Regions from separate parts of the Neobacillus canaveralius genome, predicted to be linked through region 3. Evidence: riboswitches for the same ligand, from Rfam matches in the RefSeq annotation. Region 3 holds a riboswitch; each other region holds the start of a gene.
The links. A riboswitch is a leader RNA that binds a small molecule or an ion and turns the genes downstream of it on or off. The one in region 3 is predicted to bind cyclic di-AMP.
Positions count from the first base shown of each region.

Region 1: it holds a riboswitch for cyclic di-AMP, as region 3 does, so the genes downstream of both, ABC255_RS15075 (amino acid permease) here and ABC255_RS18275 (APC family permease) in region 3, are expected to answer to the same signal.
Region 2: it holds a riboswitch for cyclic di-AMP, as region 3 does, so the genes downstream of both, ABC255_RS11375 (sporulation protein) here and ABC255_RS18275 (APC family permease) in region 3, are expected to answer to the same signal.

Region 1 covers NZ_JBDFLL010000001.1:3,009,232-3,014,367, reverse strand. Annotated here, with positions in the region: gene ABC255_RS15085 (sigma-54 interaction domain-containing protein) at 1-303, shown strand, start outside; gene ABC255_RS15080 (hypothetical protein) at 404-808, shown strand; gene ABC255_RS15075 (amino acid permease) at 1,120-2,607, opposite strand; cyclic di-AMP (ydaO/yuaA leader) riboswitch at 2,738-2,878, opposite strand; gene ABC255_RS15070 (hypothetical protein) at 3,005-3,163, opposite strand; gene ABC255_RS15065 (DUF1292 domain-containing protein) at 3,574-3,846, opposite strand; gene ABC255_RS15060 (type 1 glutamine amidotransferase domain-containing protein) at 3,930-4,454, opposite strand; gene ABC255_RS15055 (nucleoside recognition domain-containing protein) at 4,551-5,136, opposite strand, start outside.
Region 2 covers NZ_JBDFLL010000001.1:2,213,010-2,218,145, forward strand. Annotated here, with positions in the region: gene ABC255_RS11355 (MerR family transcriptional regulator) at 1-362, opposite strand, end outside; gene ABC255_RS11360 (MerR family transcriptional regulator) at 415-1,350, opposite strand; gene ABC255_RS11365 (HAD family hydrolase) at 1,522-2,310, opposite strand; gene ABC255_RS11370 (polysaccharide deacetylase family protein) at 2,420-3,148, shown strand; cyclic di-AMP (ydaO/yuaA leader) riboswitch at 3,333-3,474, shown strand; gene ABC255_RS11375 (sporulation protein) at 3,554-3,982, shown strand; gene ABC255_RS11380 (hypothetical protein) at 4,116-4,460, shown strand; gene ABC255_RS11385 (aminotransferase class V-fold PLP-dependent enzyme) at 4,583-5,136, shown strand, end outside.
Region 3 covers NZ_JBDFLL010000001.1:3,638,543-3,643,678, reverse strand. Annotated here, with positions in the region: gene ABC255_RS18295 (metallophosphoesterase family protein) at 1-61, shown strand, start outside; gene ABC255_RS18290 (glutaredoxin family protein) at 86-328, shown strand; gene ABC255_RS18285 (YheC/YheD family protein) at 355-1,674, opposite strand; gene ABC255_RS18280 (bacitracin ABC transporter ATP-binding protein) at 1,805-1,933, opposite strand; cyclic di-AMP (ydaO/yuaA leader) riboswitch at 2,016-2,157, shown strand; gene ABC255_RS18275 (APC family permease) at 2,292-4,118, shown strand; gene ABC255_RS18270 (hypothetical protein) at 4,149-4,586, opposite strand; gene ABC255_RS18265 (histidinol-phosphatase) at 4,772-5,136, shown strand, end outside.

The DNA of each region.
Region 1 (5,136 bases), 630 kb from region 3:
GCGATGAATATCATCATGGATGACGAAGATATCATTAAGTATCCTCATCTCCCTTATCAATACCGCAGTAAAATGCACGGAAAAGAAAAAAATATCCCCGCTGCTTCGGTAGATAACTTTATCAAAGAACAGTCCGATTTACCTGCTTCACTCAAGGATCAAATGGAATACTTTGAGAAGTCCTATATTGAACATGTCTGGAAAAATAATGATTACAACATTTCAAGAACAGCAGATGTACTAGGATTAAGCCGCCAAAGCCTTCAGTATCGAATGAAAAAACTAAACATCAAACATGAGTAACAAGAACCAGTAAAATTGTCCGGAATTCTTCATAAAATTTGCAGGAATTTGTCGATAAATAAAGGAATATATAATTAGACCTAAAAAAGGAGGAGAATAAATGAAGAAGATATTTACATTACTTTGTACTAGTTTAATTGTGTTATTGATGTTTGTTGGTCCCGGAAATTCAGTAAAAGCCGCAAATCCAATTTTAGTACCAGATTTGTTTTCATGCGGATGTGAAGATCATGGTATCTACCCGATAACAGGTTCTGAAAAGAATAAAATTGTTGCAGAACTTTTGAGTAGCGACGCTTTTAAGACTCAAAAATCGTTGCTCAACAAGGATTATACTTTTAAGGGTGTAAATGAAGTACAAGTTGCTAAGGTCAAAGGTGCAAACATTGTAATGGTTGCTGTTCCTTTTTTCAAAAAATCAGGAACTTTAGAATTTGCAATGTTTACAAATGGAGAATCTAAGGGTATGGCCTTTCCGCCAACAGAAGAAGATCACAACCATTAAAATCCCTAAAAAAGCTAGAGCTGGTATTCCAGCTCTAGCTTTTTTCAAAGTTATTGACTATCCTCTTTCTCATCCATTATCTCATCAAAAGCAGCCGACACTTTATCAAACCCATCGTCACAATGGTAGGAGTTCCATTTACCGATCAAAATGGAAATATTAAAGTGAATGTCGATATTAATGGAGCTTTTGTGGGGACTGTTTTGATGTAAGTTTTAATTTAAGTAAAATAACAGGCCCTTAGTATCTTCCTAAGAGCCTGTTAAATAATTTAATTCAGTTTATTAAACATTCACCAAAACGGATTTTCATTAATTATATTTTTTGTCAAAATCAAACTCGATATCCTCAAGTTTAACCACTTTCGTTTTCCTAACCAGTTTATATCCAAAGAATAAACAAAGGAAAAACGGAATGCCTAAATACGCCGCTACAACACCGCCCCAATCAATCTGGTCCGCAAGAAAGGCTTGGAAATTTTGAGCTAAAATTACGATAATTCCACAAGCAATCGCAAAAATTGGTCCAATCGGAAACCATTTTGCCTTATACGGTAACCTGTCTAGCGAATGCCCTTGGGCGATAAGGGCTTTTCGGAACCGATAATGACTGATGGAAATACCGAGCCAAAAGATAAATCCAGTTATACTAATGGCATTCATTAACCAAATATAGACCATACCATCACCGAAAAAGGAAGCCAAAAAGGCAAGCGCACCTATAGCACAGGTTAGAATAATACCTGCAACTGGAACTCCACGATTGTTAAGTTTTCCAAAAATCCGTGGGGCTTGTCCTGCTTTCGCCATTGAATACAACATACGAGTTGAAGCATATAGGCTGGAATTACCAGCTGATAATACCGCAGTTAAAATTACAGCATTCATAAGAGAAGCCGCAAAGGCAATCCCCGCCTTTTCAAAAATGAGGGTAAATGGACTTACCATCACATTATCATTTTGTAAATTCGGATTGGTATATGGAATAAGAAGTCCAATCACAGCAATCGCCAAAATATAAAAAATTAGGATTCTCCAGAAAACGCTTTTAATCGCCATTGGTACATTTTTGGCTGGATCCTCACTTTCTCCCGCCGTAACTCCCACAATTTCCGTACCTTGGAAAGAAAAACCCGCTGCAATAAAAACTACAAAAACACTTAAAATTCCTCCTGAAAAAGGAGCTTTGTCCATTGTAAAGTTTTTAAAACCTACTGCTTCTCCTCCCATAATGCCGAAAATCATCAATAAGCCAACAATAATAAAGATTACGATTGCTGAAACTTTAATTAAAGAAAGCCAATATTCCCCTTCTCCATACCCTTTAACAGACAAATAATTTAATAGGAAAATTAGTGCTAAGAATGAAGCACTCCAAACCAAGGATGGACTATCAGGAAACCAGAATTTCATAATCATTGTAGAGGCAGCTAACTCAGCTGCAATAGTCATTGCCCAGCTAAACCAATACGTCCATCCAATCGCAAAACCAAATGCAGGATCAACAAATTTAGTTCCATAGGTACTAAACGCACCACTTGTAGGCATAAAGGCAGCCATTTCTCCTAAGCTTGTCATTACAAAAAAGACCATTGCGCCAACTAAAGCATAAGCCAGTAATGCTCCCCCGGGTCCAGCACTGCTTATAGCAGCACCGCTGCTAAGGAATAATCCAGTACCAATTGCTCCTCCTATTGCTATCATCGATAGATGACGTGATTTCAACTCACGTTTTAATGTCTGTTCTTTTTGCTGCTCTACAGATTGCTGGAATCTTTCAATTTCACGCTCTTGTAACATTCTCTTCAGTCCTTTCTTTATTTTAATTAAAGCGGTTACAAAATAAAAAAATCTATTAAAGTAAAAAAAGTGTCTACAAGTCATGGTAAATAGACTTGTAGACACTTAAATAGTGTGTCACAAGTTCCACCTTCCTTCTCATAAACGCTTACGAGGTTAGCTGTCGGATTCGGACCTCTTGAGTAGCCCTACCTTTAAAAGGATTCACCCCTTGGATTTATTTCATCCATATGGTTCCCCCGTGCCTAAACGGTTTCAGCGATATAGAAATTTGAAACTATTTTTAATATTATAATAGTTATTATTTTAATAAAAGTAAAATTATTTTTAAAAAATTTATGAATACTTATACTCGAAAAAAACACTGTTATTTCTTCAATACATTAACAAAACTGGATTAATATTGTAATTCTACTATATCAAAATCATTATAGTAAATTACTTGACTAATAACTTTACACCCTTTAATACTGTTGTAAGTTGCTCTTGCTTCTTCTTGGTTATCAAACTCAAACATTTGAATATTTTTTTCTGAATACACCGTAATGATCCACATTAATATCCCTCCCTTAATATATAAGTTTTGCTTGTCGAGACTGAACCTTCTGAACATTCAAAATAAAGCAAACCAGTCTTTTCAAGTTTTGATAAGAATGATGTAATGGAGTTTTTCTCCTTTCATTAGCTTATTTAATTAACCAATTTTCACCATTAGCACGATAGAAACTTTATATATCTTGTTATACTTTAATGCAATAACTATGCCAACTTGATTTCCCGTACGAAATATACGTTTTATTATTATTTATTAGCAATTTGCGCAAAGATTTTTTGCCTGTGCCAAAATATTTTGCATAATAAACTATTCTAAGCATTTTACAGAACAGTTATCAAAATGTCTTTGAATTTTATTATTTCCTAAACGATAAAAAAGCTGGCAGCTGCCAGCTTTTCTGAATACTATTCCTATTCCTCGTCCTCATCCATGATCTCATCAAATGCTGCAGAAATTTTATCAAATTCCTCATCGCTCTCGATTGCAGTCAGGTCTCCATCCTCGTCAACCTTTAGAAAGAAAATATCAATGTCTTCTTCAGTTTCCTCTTTAATATCTTCAACAAATCCTACCGCCACATAATTGGTACCTTCTATATTGATGGAAGCAAGTACTTCTACTTCCTGCTCCTGATCTGTTTCATCACTAATTGTAAAAACTTCTCCAACTTCAATATTTGCCACGTTACATCTCCCTCTCATAAAAGAATAAGCATTTCATTCAATAAGTATCTCTAAAAAGATTGGAATTAATGCTTGCAAATAACTTATTTTTCCTCAATAACTTTTATAAACTCACGCAAATAGTCCGGTAAATCAGGCGGACGTCTGCTTGAGACGAGGTGCCCATCAACTACTACTGGTTCATCATACCAAGTTGCACCGGCATTCTCCATATCATCCTTAATCCCAGGTGTACTAGTTACCTTCTTACCCTGCAAGATTTTTGCGGATATTAAAACCCAGCCAGCATGGCAGATCTGTCCAATCGGCTTTTTGTTTTCTTCGAAATGCTGAAGCAGTAAAAGAACTTCAGGAAAGCGGCGAATCTTATCAGGTGCCCATCCACCTGGAACCAAAATCGCATCGTATTCTTCCCCTTTAATATCACTATAGGAGTAATCCGATTTAGCCGGCACACCATATTTTCCTATGTACTCCTCCTCAGCCTTTTCACCTGCTAAGTGAACGACGGCTCCCTCTTCTCTTAATCTGAGTATTGGATACCATAGCTCTAGATCTTCAAAATCATGATGGACAAGACTGACTACCTTCTTACCTTCTAAACGCATAATTTTTCCCTCCTCCTTCTTAATTATTATGACATAGAAAAATCAAACCAACAAAAAAGACACCACCTTATCTAACACAAAGTGGTGTCTTTCACCTTAAAGCCAACCAAAGTATCTTACTATTTGGGTAATAATTAGTGGAACAAGAATCGCAATTACCGTTGGAATCAAAAAGGCCAAGAACGTCCATTTTTTACTTTTTGTTTCTTTATAAATATTTAGAAGCGTCGTTCCGCACGGATAATGAAGCAGCGAGAACAACATCATGTTTAGCGCTGTCAGCCACGTCCACCCATGGTCGAGGAAGATTTGCTTTAAATCAACCAAGCTATCCACCTCTGTTAAGGATCCTGTTGATAAATAACCCATTAACAGAATTGGAAGGACGATTTCATTAGCTGGCAAGCCTAAAATAAACGCCATCATAATATAACCATCAAGACCCAGTAATTTCCCAAATGGATCTAAGAATTCAACTGCATACATCAGAATACTGGTATCACCAATAAAAATGTTTGCAAACACCCAGGTTAAAATCGCCGCCGGTGCTGCAACTTTCACCGCACGCATTAATACCGACCATGATCTTGTTAGCGATGAGCGAACCACCGTATCAAAAATTTTGGGTTTCCTGTATGGCGGAAGTTCTAAAGTGTAGTGGGTTGGAATTCCTTTTAATGCT
Region 2 (5,136 bases), 1.4 Mb from region 3:
TGTAATTCCTCGATTTCCCGACGGTGCTGCAACAACTGATAAGACGCAACAGAGTCTGCTTTTGAATTCACCTTTGCTTCCAATTCACTCACAATTGAATACAATCTTTCAAGCTCAGCATTGCTTTCAATCGCTTTTACTGTTCCTTTCCGGGCCTTCTTTTCTTGTACAGGAGTAATTTCTTGAAGTAAGGTACCATTTTGGATTTGAATCTGAATATTTTTTAAAAGTTCAATATCTTCGTTATTAAAATGATAATGTCCTCGTTCATTTCGCTCCATCGGCAGTTCTAGCTGTTTTACCCATCGCTGTATGGTACTAGCTGAAACCCCTAATAATTTTGCAACTTGGTTTGTATTCATCATCATTTCCCCCGCTTGAAAAATTTGTTGATTGCAGCAAGCGTCTTCTTTCTTACTCCCAGAATTTCCACCATTTCTTTTCTTTCGCCGCAGCCACATCGCGAAAGCTAGTTAACAGATCCTGAAAGGCAGCTTCTCTTTGCGTAATTTCATGGCGGAATTGGTCCCGTTCCTTTCCACGCTCTAAACGGTCGATTTCAATTGCTTCCGAAAGATTAAAGATTTCCGAGTTTGTAATATCTACATAATGGGCCAGGTCTTCAGTTGATTGAGATAACTGTTTCGAAAGTGTATAAATCTCTTCTGAAGTTTCGTGAGAGGCATTTACAATACTTTTTGATAAATAAAGAAGCCTTTCAGTCGTCTGTTCTGCCGATTTTTCTAAGTGATCTGAAAGTTCTTCAAGCTCAGCTTTTGTAGAAGCTGTCGATTGGTTTATTGATTCCGAGAGAGTATTTACAGTGTAGTCAGCTCCATTTGCAATTTCCTTTTTGACTTCATCCACCACTTCTTTTCGGAGTACATTTCTGATTTCTTCTTTCACTTCATTTAAAAAGTTTTGTTTATAGGTATCCATTGCACCAAAAAAGTCATCGGCATTTTTTATGGCAATCTCTTCATCTGATAGTGGTGTACCTTCATGAGAAACAATTGCCAATTCCTGTGCAGAATGTTCAGAAATATCATCTTCTGGCTCTGAAATTTCTTCTATATGTTCAGAAGTTACAATCGCTTCAGGTTCAGACACTTCATCCTCTTTATCGGTACCTCCACGCAATATATGTAATATCTTTGACGTGCTTAGTTTGTTTTCGAACATTTGCTTAATTTCCAAAAGTAAATCTATTTCTACTTGTGAATAAATTCTTGCTCCTTGTTTCGTTCGAGGAATTTCCAAATATTCTTCAAGGTCCTCTTCCCATTTCTTGAGAGTAGCAGGTTTTACATTTATTTTTTTGGAAACTTCCTTTAATGTGAAAGTCTTCATAATATTCAAATCCCCTCTATCTAATTTACGGTAAAACAGCTTTAGATAGTAAATTCTCTATGAAACCCCCCATTTTCCTGCAGGGTGACAAAAGCTTTCAAAACAAGACGTATATCACGAAATACCAACAAATTCATGCAAAAAAAGCTGTGCACAGTGCACAGCTTTTTGTTACTCAATAATCCCTAGATTTTTCAATCCATTATATATCCCTGAATTATTTACGGTTGTGGTTTTATGCTTAGCATATTGAAATAGGTCAGGATGTCCATTTCCCATTGCAAATCCTTCACCAACGTTCATCAGCATTTCTTTATCATTCAAGCCGTCTCCAAAAGCAATAGCATTTTCCTTTGAGAGGCCGAGATGCTTAAGTACATATTGGACTGCAATTCCTTTATTTACTTTGTCTCTAATTACATCATAGCAATGACGCATTCCTTCAAGGTTTACTTGTGATAAATGAATTTTATCTTCCATTTTATATAAAGCTGTATCCTTTGATTCTACGTTTATCAAGGTCATTCCCAAAACATCATAATCGCTTACCGGTGAGTATAACTCGTTTTTATGTAAGTGGAACTTGACGATAAATTCTTTCACACAATCTGCTTCTAAGTCAGTGAATAAATTTTGGTCCTTCGTATACAAAACAAGTTCATGTTGATTTCTTTTCGCTATGTCTATAAATTGTTTAACACTTTCCTTCTTCATCGGTTCCTGGAAAAGGTCTTTTCCTTGATAAATGGCAAAAGCACCATTATAACCGATAAGCGAATTTACCTTTAACTCATTTGCAAGGTCTCTAATTTCGTGTAATGGTCTGCCTGTCGCTAAAAAAACCTCTATTCCTTTTTCTTGAACCTGTCGAATCGCTTTGATTGTAGTTTCATCGATGGAATCATCGGATTTGATGATCGTTCCATCTATATCTAAAAATAAAACTTTATACTCAGACATTGAACTGCTCCTTTATGAAGTATGTTTTCTTAGTTTAACATTAATAACTGGGAGATAAAATATCTTAGTGGGAATAATAATCCAGATAACATCGACAAAAAGGAGTCTACTGTATATGTTAAGAGCTATGATTGTAATTCTGCTGTTAATTAGCCTTCCAGAGCATATTCTCGCACAGCAAAAGGTTCCAATCTTAATATATCATTCAATAGAAGAATATAATGGGAAAGGCGCAAAGGAGTTATTTGTTACCCCCGAGAATTTCGAAAAGCAAATGGTTTATTTGAAAAATAAAGGATATACATTATTAACATTTGAACGTTGGGACGATATAGGTAAAGTGAACAAACCTATTTTTATTACATTTGATGATGGCTATAAAAATAATCGAAATGCGTACGAGATACTCCAAAAACTAAAGGATGATAAATTTAAACCAACAGCAACCTTTTTTGTTATTTCTGATTTTATTGGAAATTCAAATCGCTTATCCCCAACTGATTTAAAGGTGATGGCTGAGTCTGGTTTGATTTCCGTTCAGTCCCATACGGCTACACATTCCGATTTGACAAAGTCAGAAAATCTCCAATATGAATTAAGAGACTCGAAAGAAAAAATTAAGAATATAACCGGAAAACCAGTGATTGCGCTAGCGTATCCATATGGAAGCTTTAATGAACGTGTTGCTTCCGAAACGAAAAAGTATTATTCGTTTGGATTAACGACAACGCCAGAACACTACACAAGTAAAGGAATTAAAAACGAGCGATATTATTTACCACGAATATATGTAAAGTATTCTACCACTCTAGAAGAGTTCGCTAGGATATTGAAATAAAGGAATTATGGCGGTTCTTTGGACAAAAGGTAGATAAGCGAAAGATACCGATGATTCATGAGCAAACAATAGAAAAATCATTGTTTTTTATAAAAATTGGAGCTAAGACGGTTAATTTAAGTGAAAATCACTCTTTACAATCAATCAGGTTGAGGATAAAATTATCGACATAATCAATATGAATTAAATATTTCGGCCAAAACCCATCATTATGGGTACGGAGGAACCAATCTATTTGGGGTTTATTCTACCTTGTAGAAGGGATGAGAATTATCTTTCGCCATCCTACCCGTCAGCTAACTTCGTCGGCTAAAGCGAAGGAGGTCAAGAGACCGCCAAGTACAGGGGCTTTTTTGTTTTTTTGAAACATACTAAGCAGCTTGCTAAAATGGAGGGTCTTTTATTATGCCTATTTTTAGGGAACAGGTGAAGATGAAGATGACATTAAAAGATTATTTAACAAAACTGAAAATCGGCTTGCCTAAAACTATGGTACATCTGGATAAACAGGTTTACGAAGCTGGGAGTATTATCAATGGAACCATTGAGATTACAGGCGGGCTATTAAAAAATAAAATCAAAAGGTATGACATTGACCTCGTAGGGGTTGATTCGAAGGCATTTGTAGAAGAAACCTTAAATAGTCATTCTGTTTTCTGTTCTCTTGAGTGCAGTCCAAACCAGACTGGAAAGATTACGTTCTTTATCGATGTTCCAGACGAAATTAAACAAAATCAGAACACCTTTCAATATTCTTTAATGATCAATATTGATCTGGGGAATGCAAATAATATTACTCAAAATGTCCCAATTATGATTGGTGTTGTTTCTTAATTCATCTATTAAACTATGTAAATCGGAAGTTTATCCTATTTATTGATATAGCATTGTAAACTGCTAGAAATTTATATGTAAACTATCACCGGTATAATAAAGTTATCAAGACTTTATTAGGGCGGGTGCAATAATGGAAGAAACCATGGTTAAATCTTATTTACAGAAATCACTAGAAGAGTGGAAGGATGATATTTCAGTAGTCCTTGACGAAATTGATAAAGAGTATGATGAAGTGGCACAAGAATTAAAGGTATACTCTTATAAATACGGGATTACCAAGCAAGTCATTCAATCGACAGTGAATGAGGAAATTATTGAAAGTATACGCCAAAGGTATCATAAACCGTTTGAGGAAAGTTATAATCAATTAAAGGAATATATAAAAGATTTAGAAGAAAAGCAGCGAGTATTTCACATGTTTGTTCAAAAAATCGATGAAGTAAATCGTAAGGAATCATCAAAGAATACAAACTAATAAATAAGCAATAAGTCTGGTCCATTGGGATCAGGCTTTTTTTATCATTATTTGCAAATCATCGGCAAGTAAAAGAATTTTGCATATAGTAATTAGCAGGATTTTATGAGAGGTGCTGAAATATGATTACTGCAAGGATCGGAAGCAAGTTGTATCATCTGCCGGAAAATCTTGAGGATTATTTTAATAAGTTTCGGTCTGGGATCATCGGCATTGATCAGCAATTTGACTCAACGTTTGGAAAGAAACCGATAATTTATGCGGATTGGACGGCAAGTGGAAGATTATTTCGACCAATTGAACAAAAAGTTTCAGAAGTATTTGGCCCGTTTATGGCCAATACGCATACGGAATCGAATATTACGAGTCTAATGATGACAGGAATTTATAATCAATCAAGAAGAATTATTAAGGAACATGTAAATGCCGATGAGAATGACGTCCTCATTCTTGACGGTTTTGGGATGACATCGGTAATGAATAAACTACAGAGATTATTGGGAATTAGGGTACCAGAGCAATGGAAAGACAAAATAAAACCTGCTGAGAGAAATAGGCCAGTAGTTTTTCTCACACATATGGAGCACCATTCCAACCACACTTCATGGCTGGAGACCTTAGCAGACGTTGAGATTATCAGACCGGACTCGAGAGGAAATGTAGATATAAATCATCT
Region 3 (5,136 bases):
TGGGGTACTCACCTTAAGTGATAAAATAACAGCAGAACATATTTTTTTTAATGAAGAGTAGCAACGGTTGGAAGGAGAGGAACCAATGGAAAAAGGAGTTATCGTTTATACGACAAACGACTGTATTGAGTGCACAATGGTCAAAAAAGTACTTACTGAGGAAGGCATTCCTTATGAGGTTAGAGATATATCAATAAACGCCGAATACCAACAAGAAGTAGAGAAATACGGCTTTCTAGGCGTTCCGGTAACGGTGTTAGGAAATAAAGCAGTAAAGGGTTTTACGAATGAATTAAAGGAAATTATCGAAACAGCAAAAAAGAGCTAATGTCCTAGTTAGCTCTTTTCGCTATATTAAAATCCTGCTAGTTTTCTACCATAAAGCATATTGGTTTTAAGAATCCCATAGTATAGATCCGGATCTCCAGCTACTAACGCAATATCGTGTGAGGGGTTGCAGTGATCAATCTCTGAAATCCAGATATCACCTAATTCTCCAACCGTAATATCAACAGCTGCATTTGCCAAATGCACGCCGGTACCTTCTAATTCATTTACAATATCAATCGCTATTTGGTTCAATTCTTCATAAGTTAAGGAAGCGTGTAAATCGCTTTGCTGTAAGAAATCTTTTACGATCTCTTTTTCAAATTTGACTAAAGGCATTAATTTACCATCGTTCTTTACTGATTGGTCGCCTCTCGTAAATGAGCCCATTACCTGCCATTGCCCTGAGTGGTTTTTGACCGTAATAAACCTTACAGTAATCGTTCGATAACCGGTTACATCTATGGATTCTTGGATGATATATTCTCCATCTTTAAAATATTTACTAAAGATAGAATAAGCCTGATCTCGATTATTAAATCGATAATTCTTTGATTCCATATTTGTTAAATTTGTTATCAAGAGAGAGTTTGAATCTTTTAATAATACTCTATAGGCATGCCGATTGGCGCTGTTTAGAGGCTTCACCGTTAAATTAGGAAATTTCTTTAAAAAGTAGTATAAATCTTGAGGTGAACCATAAAGATTGGTATCGGGAAGATAACATTTTACCCCGATTGAGCTTGCCAATTTCTTGTGGATACTCCATCGATTTAGAAAGAAATCATTAAAAACCACATTGCCAATGATGGATTTAAAATGCTGTATCCATGCGGTGCTGACAGAAGAAGTCATCACAAAAATAGAGGATGGATATGGGTAGGTTCCTTCTTCCCATTGTTTTGTTCGAGGATTATAAAGATAGCCTTTGACGAGATGGTTGACTTTATCAACTTGGTCAAGAGAAAAGACAAGTATGGCACCCTTAATTTCATGATAAAGTAAAACATAATCACGTAGATGATCGAGATATTTCTTAATCGAGCTTTGATAATATCCTGCAAGTAAACCAATAAAGGGTCCAATTTGTATTTCATTGCCATTCTGCATGATTTCAAGACTGCAATGCTGTGGTATATTCAGCATGTCCAAAATATCTTCAGATAGGCTTGCCCCATTTAGAGGCAGTTCATCAGAAATGTCTACAATAGATTGATAGGTCTTTGCACCAAATCTGATTTTTCTAGCCGTAATTTGAGTTATTCCCATAGATTCTGCTAACTTGGGATGCAACGTTAAAATCCCACTGTTAGTGGTGTTTCTTGATAGCAGAATAACATTTTCCATTCTTATTCCCCCCAACCATAATACTGGATAAGTTATTATATGTACCAATAACAAAGATTGTCTTAAAAATGGGGGGGATTCTAACAATTTGGACATGTGTACCATTGTTATTGTGAAATATGTTTGATGGCTAATCGTCTTCCTTATAATTTTTTTTATCTTCGTTTTGATCAACAGGGCGGCCGTATTGCTCATTGATTTCATTAGCCAATTCATCTAAAAATTCATCTGTCAAAAGCGGCTTTTTCTTTTTAGACATATATATTTCTCCAATCTATATTTTTTTAAAAAATTTTGATTTACATTTGAGAAACACAGGAGTATGATAATCACAGTTTCATATTTCTAAATCGCTGAGACCAAATTGGTGCGGGGGACCCATTCATATGGATAGTATATCCAAGGGGTGAATCCTTTAAAAGGTAGGGCTACTCAATGGCCCGAATCCGACAGCTAACCTCGTAAGCGTTAATGAGAAGGAAGGTGGAGCTTGTTAGGCAGTTAATTCATGTCTGCAGGTCTATTTAACTTTGACTTGCAGGCATTTTTTTGTGCTTTTTAAGCAAGATAAGAACAGAGAAAAAATATCTTTATAGAAATCACGGTGGTGCAGATACATGGTATCTTCAATTAAAAGATTATTAATTGGCAGACCTTTAAAGTCAACAGAATTAGGGGAACAAAAGCTCAATAAAACAAAAGCGCTGGCAATCCTATCATCTGACGCATTATCATCGGTTGCGTATGGGCCAGAACAAATCCTAATTGTCCTCGTAACAATAGGTGCAGCTGCATTTTGGTATTCACTTCCGATTGCAATCGGTGTATTAGTTTTATTAGCAGCATTAATTTTATCTTATCGACAAATTATTTTTGCCTACCCGCATGGTGGAGGAGCGTATGTAGTATCAAAAGAAAATTTAGGTATCAATTATGGGTTAATATCGGGTGGGTCATTACTTGTTGACTATATTTTAACAGTAGCTGTTAGTGTATCTGCTGGAACCGATGCCTTAACATCCGCCTTTCCAGCACTGCATGACCATAATGTGGGTATTGCGATTATTTTTGTCATATTTATTACTACTTTAAACTTAAGAGGTGTAACGGAGTCTGCTTCTATTTTAGCATATCCTGTCTATTTATTCGTGCTCGCTTTATTTATTTTAATTGGTGTGGGACTCTTTAATATTTTTACAGGTCAGGTTCCAGCAGAATTGCATACACCAGTTGGAACTCCTATTGCAGGGATATCATTATTTCTTCTTTTAAGGGCATTTGCATCAGGTAGTTCTGCTCTTACAGGAGTTGAGGCGATATCAAATGCGATTCCAAACTTTAAAGATCCAGCTCCAAATAATGCTGCTAAAACTTTGGCGGCAATGGGAGGATTACTGGCGGTTTTATTTTCGGGAATTGTATTGTTAGCCTATTACTATGGTATTACTCCGAATGAAAAGGTTACCGTGGTTTCTCAAATTGCGGAGCAGACATTTGGACGAAACTTTATGTATTTCTTTATTCAAGGCACAACTGCTTTAATCTTAATTCTTGCTGCAAATACAGGTTATACAGCTTTTCCATTGCTGGCAGTCAATCTTGCAAATGATAAATTTATACCTAGAATGTTTAAAATCAGAGGTGACCGATTAGGGTACTCAAATGGTATTATTACATTAGGTTTAGCTTCAATCTTATTAATTATCTTTTTCAAAGGACAAACGGAGCACTTAATACCACTTTATGCGGTTGGGGTCTTCATTCCGTTTACCTTGTCCCAAACGGGGATGATGTTAAAATGGCTTCGTGAGAAGCCTCAGGGCTGGGTATCTAAGCTTATCATTAATACGATGGGTGCTATTATCTGCTTTGTTGTTACGATCATGTTCTTTTTAACAAAGTTTGCGCAGGTGTGGCCAGTTTTGGTGTTCTTACCTGTAATAGTTTATATTTTTTACCGAATTAGAAAGCATTATGAAGCAGTGGGAGAGCAGCTAAGATTAAATTGTGAGGACCCTGCAGTTCCAATTGAAGGGAACGTAATTATTGTTCCAGTGGCAGGGATTACCCAAGTGGTAGAAAACTCATTGAATTATGCAAAATCACTTGGTGCGGATCAAGTACTTGCGGTCTATGTTTCCTTTGAAAGAGACGATGAAAAGAAATTCGAAGAAAAATGGAATAAATGGCAGCCGGATGTAAGGCTCGTCACCCTGCACTCCCATTACAGGAGTATCATTCAGCCACTGACAAAGTTTGTGGATACGGTTCAGCATAAGGCCGGTGAAGCCAATTACAGGGTCACAGTGATCATTCCACAATTTATACCGAAAAAAGGCTGGCACAATATTCTGCACAACCAATCAAGCTTACTTATCAAAGCATACCTGTTATATAGAAGAAATGTTATTATTACAACCGTCCCATATCATCTAAAAAAATAATCAAAGAGCAGCTTCCATTTTGGGAGCTGCTCATTTTTTACTTTCAGAATTAGTGAAGATACATCCTGGAACCTCAAATGTTCGACCATTCGCAGCAGTTAAAGAGATGGAACAGATGGCATTACCAATGATGGTCTCATGTAGAAAATGTATGTTTGAAAGAATGGCATTGTCATGAAAGTTGACTCCGGAGGCTTGTCCTTCCACTGTTAAGATTATACCGATACCGCCGCCTGATACGGGTTCACAAGTTGGGATACCAGGTGCAGCGGATTTAAAAACAAAGCTGTTATTTTGATTTAAATCGTCACCATAGAGAATGGAAATAAAACTGTTCTTGGCTGTACAATCAACTTCACAAATTCGTGCAGATATAGTAATTTTGCCTCTAGATGAAAATCGATCGATTAAGGTTTCGACTGGTACCGCAGATGCGGTTACTTTTGCACGACAATTACAAATATCCATAAAACACCTCTCATTCACAATATTACTTATATATATGAATCAGCTTGTCTTTTGGTTTGGACAAGGAGTAGGGTAAAATGGAAATGTACAACCTAAATTCATTATTAGGGTAGAATTTTTAGTAATATGGATTTGATTGAAATTACCATAGTATGGGAAAATATGGAGAGGTGATAAATAAAATGTTGAAATTTGATTTACATACCCATCATGATCGTTGTGGCCATGCAAGGGGAGGAATTCGAGATTATATCGAAGCAGGTATAAAAAAGGGGTTAAATATCATCGGAATCTCCGACCATACCCCGTATTTTTCAAGTAAAGAAGATCATCCCTTTCCTCACATAACCATGGCAACAAGTCAATTTCCTGAATATGTAGAGGAAATCCTAAAGTTACAACAAGAGTATACTGGAAAAATTGATGTCCTATTAGGAATTGAGGCAGATTTCTTTCCTGATTCTGTAGACAAATACCGTCCTCACTTTGATCGATATCCATTTGATTATATTATTGGATCTGTTCATCATGTAGATGGAGTGAGCATTTT